One region of the Photobacterium damselae subsp. damselae genome, then DNA from elsewhere that is predicted to be linked to it. Evidence: predicted binding sites of a transcription regulator. Region 1 holds the regulator's gene; the other holds the start of a gene.

Region 1 (4,211 bases):
CTAATGATCTGGTAACTTGTCGCCTTGAGCCTCAAGAGGGTAAGCCAGACCGTAAAGTATATTCCATTACCGATTTGGGTCGTCAGGCATTGTTTGCTTGGTTCCAAGAGCCAGCACAAAACCCAACAACTCGTGATGAATTCTCAGCAAAACTGCTGGTTTGTGGAGTTCATAACTCAGAACCAATGCAGCAACAATTAGAAGCACTGATTGAAGAATCTCGCGCTCTAATTAACCATTACCATGAGTTGGAAAAAGTACATTTCCCAAATCACCGTAGTCTTGATCGCCAAACTCGTCTTGAGCGTTTAACACTACGTCGTGGTATCCATAATCGTCAAGCTTGGATTTACTGGGCTGAAGAAGTACTGGCTGAACTTAAAGATATGGACAGTTCTTCAAGTGCAGTAGCAATTAACTAATCTTGCTACCACAATGACTGATTGCTAAAGCCGCTCAATATGGGCGGCTTTGCTTTATTCCCAAATAACCACAAACTTAAATACGCTGGGCTGCCGATAGCGCCTGTTCTAAATCTGCAATCAGATCCCGACTATCTTCTAATCCAACCGATAAACGCAATAACTGAGAAGTGATTCCAGCTTCTTGCTGTGCTTCATCCGACATTGCTCGATGAGTCATACTCGCAGGATGAGCAATCAAGCTTTCTGTTCCGCCCAAAGACTCTGCTAATGAAAATAACGTTAAGGCTTTAACAAAACACTGTAGCTGCTCAAAGCTTCCAGCAAATTCAAAGCTAAGCATAGAACCAAAACCCAATTGCTGCTTATTAGCGATTTCGTGGCCAGGGTGCTCGGGCAAACTTGGATGGTAAAGGGTACCGATTAGCGGATGCTGTTGTAAAAAACCCATCACGGCTTGGGCATTTTCTTCATGAAGACGAATTCGAGGGGCAAGCGTACGTAGACCTCGCAACGTTAAATAAGCATCAAAGGCCGCCCCTGTTGCACCAATACAGTTTGCCCACCATGCAATATCTTCTGCTTGCTGTGAATCTTTACTAATTAAGACCCCACCAACAACATCAGAGTGACCATTAATGTACTTGGTTGTTGAATGCACGACAAAATCAGCACCGAGTGTCAGTGGTAACTGTAATATTGGAGAGAGAAATGTATTATCAACCGCAACTTGTGCCCCAACCGCCTCAGCCTGTTGGCAAATATTAGTAATATCAACCACGCGAAGCAGCGGATTCGAGGGGGTTTCGACCCAAATCAGTTTAGGCTTAAGACTTAATGCTTCAGTTAACGCTTGAGGATCGCCTTGATTAATAAAGCGAACCTTAAAATCCCCTTTTTGTGCCCGCGTATTTAGGAGGCGATATGTACCTCCGTAGCAATCATGAGGGGCAACAACCAGATCATTTGGGCCAAGTAGTGCTGACACCAACAAATTAATCGCTGCAGTACCACAGTTAGTCACTACCGCGCCAGCTCCCTGCTCTAACTGAGCTAATGCCTCAGCTAAAGTATTACGGGTAGGATTACCAGAGCGAGAATAGTCGTATTGAGGCACTTCTCCTAATGCATTAAAGCTGTAAGTTGAGGTAAGATAGATCGGCGGCACGACCGCATTGTATTGGCTATCACAATCAATACCGCTACGCACTGCAATGGTTGCACTTCGTTTATTACTCATACTTGCCATCCCTAGCCCTTTATTGTTGAGTTTTTATTCATCCTGTTCCCACCTTAACCACTAACATTTAGGACGTCAATACTTCCAGACGGCTAAACACCTTTACATATAGCAGTAAGTCCAGCTAAAATTTAGGTCTATTTGGCTCTTGTTATCGACGACAGACCACAGTTATTACTCTTTAGACAAGACAAATAGGTAATGTTGACGTAATATCGCGCCCTCATTATAACAGCGCACATCAATAGCTAACTGAGATTGTCGATTAAGTAAAAGAAGGTAAGACATGGCAGAGTGGAATGGCGAATATATTAGCCCATACGCAGAACACGGTAAGAAAAACGAACAAGTAAAAAAGATCACTGTGTCTATTCCATTAAAGGTGCTCAAAATTCTTACTGATGAACGTACTCGTCGTCAGGTAAATAATTTGCGTCATGCAACAAACAGCGAATTGCTATGCGAAGCATTCCTTCATGCATACACTGGGCAACCACTGCCAACTGACGATGACATTCGTAAAGATCGTCCAGACGATATTCCATCAGAAGCCAAAGCTATGATGGATGAAATGGGGATCAGCTACGAAAATCCAGATGAATAACTCATCACTGCTCACCGCTTAGCTCAATAAAAAACAGCGCCCACTTAATGGCGCTGTTTTTGACTTACAATCGCGGCATATTGTTATTATCACTAAGCGACTCGACCGACCAATAGACTCAATAAAAAGATACTGATCACCGCAGCTAACAGTTTAAGCTCTCGACTCTTCATAACGCTCCTCCTCACTTTGGCTAGTTGGAGTTACAATCAGATAACGAACAACCATAATAAATAAGCCCGTCATCACTAAATTCAATGCCAGAGATAACATACTGATCGTGATCATCGGCCCACCAAACCCGTAACCCAAACTGATCATCAATACACCTGCGCCAACTTCACCTCTTGGCCACATACTAATGGATAACGCTAGACGCTCACGCAAAGTTGCCTCTTTGCGGTAACAAAACAGTGGGAACATTTTGCCTAGATTAGCCAACACCGATATCACTAAAACATGATAGATAATTTCTTTCATCCCCATCGCAGGCATCGCCATTGACAATGATGTTGTAGCAACGGTTTCGCTAACAGCATTAAACAGAGGTGGTAAGCTTAGACCCACCAGCACCATAAATATTGCGGCAACCCAAGTAGAGACTTTTTCATCTTGCTTGGATTCATGCTGTGATTTCATCAAGCATCCCAACACAAAAGCAGGAAGAAGTACCTCGAAATGTATCCCAGAGCGTAAGTAAAACAGCTCACAAACGACAGCGATAATGACAGAATAAAATAAAATGCTACGAGCAGATGATGGAATACTCCATTGATGTAAATAGCGATAACCTAATATCAGCAAAGCAAACATCAAAAATAACGTAACCCCAAGTGCTGGCTGCCAACCTACAATTAAAATAGACAATGGAATCATAAGCAGGACGGTATCGAGATCATCAAAAATCGCTAAGATACGAGCTTTACTGAACATCCAAGTCGCACCAAGCCCAGCCGCTGCTAACATGGCAAATAAAACACCCGCTGATGTAGGAGCGGCAAAGCGTCCAATAACGAGTGTCTCTTTCCATGCATCCGCATTAGTCCAGAGTTCTGCTGGAAATAAGACAAAAATAAAATAAACAACTACTGCAATCCAAGGGAATGTGGCGGTTGTCATCGCAACAATATAATCCCAACGATATTGTTTTAAATTATTTTTATCAATTTCAAATTCACGCCCTACATTAATCATAATATAAGACAATGCGGTCATCGTTGATATCATAATTAATGATTGCAATTGATTATAATGAGTAAAAATATTTGGCAGAAGTTGAGAACCAAATAAACCAACAATTAATAACAACGAGTAGATAATAACTTTCCTCACTCAACACCTCGCAATAATGTTAAATATAACAGCAAAAATAAAAGTTGTTTGTTGCTATTAAAGTTAACGCAAAAAACAGCATCTTTGCGGGACATCACAGTAATATAGCGGGAATAGCGTACTTCTATGATTAATATCAAACTAATTATCTTAAATGAATATCGAGATGCAACTTAATGTAAAATTAAATTAATAAGAGGTAGGTTAAGTTGAATTAATTATTCGTTTTTTACGAAATTAATTTTTAATTTAACAGCGATAATAAATAGCACTTATAAAGGTTAATAAATATAGATAATTGTGGATTTATAAAAGTTATTTTTTGTAATAATAAGTAAAAATAAGATATAGCTATCGATTAAAAGATAAAATTATCAATCTAAGGTAATGAAGTAATAAAGAGTGATTAAGATCGATATATATTTTTATTAGAGAAACTACACTATGGCCAAAACAGATTAGTTTGCTAATTTACCCATAATATAGAGGTGGCTTATGCTCGATTCGCTTATCACCACAATAGGAATGTGCTTAATCGGTGGAAAATACATTTTAATGATCTTTTTGGCTCTACTGACCTTCACAACCTCCGCATCTCCCGATCTACTATTTG
Region 2 (4,211 bases), 270 kb from region 1:
CACTGGATACATTTTATCCCAGGCTTCCATCAGGCGTCGTTGCTGTTTTGATAGGTTAAATTTGTATTTGTTGTTCATATATAGATAGGTACGAGCAATGGCTCCACGGGCTCGTGTTGGTGGATCGGCTCGACGACCTTTAAAGTCAATTTTCATTTCACATTGACCATAATAAGCGCCTTCATTGCCATTCCACGGCATAAATTGGAAATTAGAACGATCGCCGTTGACTTCACCAATAGCTGGGGTCAAGTTATGCAGATCCGACTCCATTTTTTTGAATGTTTTATCTTTGCCACACTCTTTGCGTCCGCCATTTTGCCAACACTGTAATTGGTGACCAAATTGCCATGCTGGAACAACATGCTCCCACTCAATTCGGTTTGCTCGTTTTTCCTGTTTACGGACTTGATAGCCACAACTTTCAAGGTCGGGCACCATTTTTTTACCCTGCCATTTAATATCACAGCCACAGTAAAACGTAATGGGATGCTCTTGGTATAGCTCAGAAGCGACACGCTTAGCGCTGGAGAAGTTAGCGGGTGCTTTGGCAAATGCTGTAAGCGGTAATAGTGCGCCGAGTACCAACAAGCGCAGGGATGGTCTCATATCCGGTCCTTTTACTTATTTAATGCGAGTGATATCACATCAAGATGTATTGTGAGTTAGCACAATTACACCATAAAAGAGGATAGATCGCGTTATAAATAAGTAAGTTTGCGATTTATTCTAGTGATTTCTATTGGCGGGCTTTGAGTGGTTGTTTGCAACTTCGGCAGTGATATACCGCTTGTTGGCGCTGAATTTTATTATGACGACGAATACTCAATTGATGCTCTTGGCACTGGCAATCGTAGAGATAGATTCGACCTTGAACTGAAGAAACATCAAAACTGTGGGTGGCTTGAGCGGGAATATTAAACACTTGAGTCATGATTAATTGCCACTCTCGACCATGGGGTTTTACTCGACCAAACAGTTTAAATACGATGAGGTGAGCAATCTCATGGGGGACAACATGATTAATAAAAGCGTCAGGATTTTCTTGTAATAGCACCGGATTAAACCGTACTTCCCAGCTCTGCAGTCGGGCACTACCGGCAATCTTACCGCGCTGGGTAAAGGTGACTTTAGGGACTGAAAAATGCTTTTGCAATCGAGTATTGGCGTGCTGAATACAATGAGTAACTTGGGCAATGATCTGTTGTTGTAGAGCTGACATACGATGAAGTGAAAAGGGGAGACACTTGATTAGAATAAATCAATTTAATGCAAAAAGGGAGCTCGCAAGCTCCCTTTTAAATTTGGGTCTTTAACGGCTGACTTAGCTTAATTTAGCGAAGTCACGCAGCGCTGCAACTTTATCTGTTTTTTCCCAAGGGAACTCTTCACGGCCAAAGTGACCGTATGCTGCAGTCTTCTTATAAATAGGCTGAAGAAGATTTAGCATCTCTTGTAGGCCGTATGGGCGTAGGTCAAAGTGCTGACGTACTGCTTCGATGATGATCTCTTGTGCTACTTTTTCAGTACCAAAAGTTTCTACCATGATAGATGTTGGATCTGCCACACCGATTGCGTAAGAAAGCTGGATTTCACAGCGATCTGCCATGCCTGCCGCAACGATATTTTTCGCAACATAACGAGCAGCATAAGCAGCACTACGGTCAACTTTTGATGGATCTTTACCAGAGAATGCACCGCCACCGTGACGAGCTGCACCGCCGTATGTATCAACGATGATCTTACGACCTGTTAGACCACAGTCACCCATTGGTCCACCGATAACGAAGCGACCTGTTGGGTTGATGAAATACTTAGTATCACGGCTTAACCATTCAGCAGGTAGGACTGGCTTAATGATCTCTTCCATTACCGCTTCACGAAGATCCGGTGTTGAGATTGAATCGCTATGCTGAGTAGAAAGCACTACTGCATCGATACCTACAATCTTACCGTTGTCGTATTGGAACGTTACCTGAGATTTAGCATCAGGACGAAGCCATGGTAGGGTACCATTCTTACGTACTTCTGCTTGACGCTGCATTAGTAGGTGAGAATAAGTAATAGGAGCTGGCATTAGCACATCAGTTTCGTTAGTTGCATAACCAAACATAATACCTTGGTCACCAGCACCTTGTTCTTTAGGATCTGTCTTATCAACACCTTGGTTAATATCTGGTGATTGCTTACCGATGGTGTTTAAGATAGCGCAAGAGTTTGCATCAAAGCCCATATCCGAATGAACATAACCAATTTCACGAACAGTTTCGCGAGTCAGTTCTTCAATATCAACCCAAGCAGAAGTAGTGATCTCACCACCAACCATCACCATACCGGTTTTTACGTAAGTCTCACACGCCACACGTGCTTTCGGGTCTTGTTCTAAAATTGCATCTAGTACCGCATCTGAGATTTGGTCTGCGATTTTATCAGGATGACCTTCTGATACTGATTCAGAAGTAAACAGGTGTTTAGCCATGAAAGATCTCACTTTTTTATTTCTTAAATAAGGTAACTAGGTAGCGTTTTACTGTGAACTCTTACTTAGCAGTAGTGACGTATGTATGGTTATACGTTTAGAGCTACCTCCGTCTAGACGTCTATAATACGCAGAATCGAGATAAAATCAACAACACAAACTGTGGGGAAAAGAGAAAGGAGTAGGAATAAGTGTCAGGTTTAGTTTCCAATAGATAAAAGCAAACGATTACTTAACTGTTTGGTTATTCGCGCTAATTTAATAAAAATGTTGCTAGTTGTCTGAAAATGTACCGATTTTTTACAGGAAATCGTTTGCAGTGGTGAAATGGGTTTGCGACAATATTGCACCGTTGATGAAGGGAAATAAGATCATTTTTCTTCTTTTATATAAGTCTAGGTATTTCTTGGAGCAGACATGACTTCTAGCAACGCGATTTCTCGTAAACAGTTGGCTAATGCAATCCGCGCATTGAGCATGGATGGGGTTCAACAGGCAAATTCTGGTCACCCTGGTGCGCCTATGGGTATGGCTGATATCGCTGAAGTTTTATGGCGTGGTCATATGAACCATAACCCGCAAAACCCAAATTGGGCTGATCGCGACCGTTTTATCCTATCAAACGGTCATGGTTCTATGCTTATCTACTCTCTGCTTCATTTAACAGGTTACGATCTAGCTATCGATGATCTGAAAAACTTCCGTCAACTGCATTCAAAAACGCCTGGTCACCCAGAATACGGTTATGCACCAGGTGTTGAAACAACAACAGGTCCTCTAGGCCAAGGTATTACTAATGCTGTAGGTATGGCATTAGCTGAAAAAGCATTGGCTGCACAATTTAACCGCGAAGGTCATGATATTGTTGACCACCACACATATGTGTTTATGGGCGACGGTTGTATGATGGAAGGCGTTTCTCATGAAGCGTGTTCTCTAGCAGGTACTCTAGGTCTTGGTAAATTGATCGCATTTTGGGATGACAACGGTATTTCTATCGATGGTCATGTTGAAGGTTGGTTCTCTGACGATACGCCAAAACGTTTTGAAGCATACGGCTGGCATGTTATCCCTGCTGTTGATGGTCATGATGCTGAAGCAATCAATGCTGCAATTGAAGCGGCAAAAGCAGAAACTACACGTCCAACACTGATTTGTACGAAAACCATCATCGGCTTTGGTTCACCAAATAAAGCAGGTTCTCACGACTGTCACGGTGCACCACTAGGCGCTGAAGAGATTAAAGCGGCTCGTGAATTCCTTGGCTGGGAACACGGCCCATTTGAAATTCCTGCTGATATTTATGCTCAGTGGGACGCAAAAGAAGCGGGTAGTGCAAAAGAAGTTGCTTGGGATGAAAAATTTGCGGCATATGCTGCACAATACCCAGAATTAGCGGCTGAGTTTAAGCGTCGTGTTAATGGCGAACTACCTGCAAACTGGGAAGAAGCAACCTCGGCAATCATCGCTGATCTGCAAGCAAACCCAGCGAATATTGCTTCTCGTAAAGCATCACAGAACGCACTAGAAGCATTTGGTAAATTACTGCCAGAATTTATGGGTGGTTCGGCTGACCTTGCACCATCAAACCTAACTATGTGGTCGGGCTCTAAAGCTTTAACCGCTGATGATGCATCGGGTAACTACATTCACTACGGTGTGCGTGAATTTGGTATGACTGCGATTATCAATGGTATGGCTCTGCACGGTGGCTTCGTACCATACGGTGCAA

The links. Region 1 encodes MetJ, which represses methionine synthesis genes. Its sites were predicted from a motif close to TTAGACNTNTANANGTCTAA; they were not measured.
Region 2: the regulator MetJ is predicted to act here: its motif matches at 2,577-2,596, upstream of metK (methionine adenosyltransferase).

What each region holds. Positions count from the first base shown of each region.
Region 1 is NZ_CP146970.1:3,066,067-3,070,277, forward strand. Features, by position in the region: gene WAX86_RS14080 (PadR family transcriptional regulator) at 1-422, shown strand, start outside; gene WAX86_RS14085 (O-succinylhomoserine (thiol)-lyase) at 499-1,662, opposite strand; gene metJ (met regulon transcriptional regulator MetJ) at 1,949-2,266, shown strand; gene WAX86_RS14095 (sodium:proton antiporter) at 2,420-3,598, opposite strand.
Region 2 is NZ_CP146970.1:2,794,427-2,798,637, reverse strand. Features, by position in the region: gene endA (deoxyribonuclease I) at 1-609, opposite strand, end outside; gene WAX86_RS12690 (SprT family zinc-dependent metalloprotease) at 740-1,222, opposite strand; gene metK (methionine adenosyltransferase) at 1,325-2,479, opposite strand; gene tkt (transketolase) at 2,897-4,211, shown strand, end outside.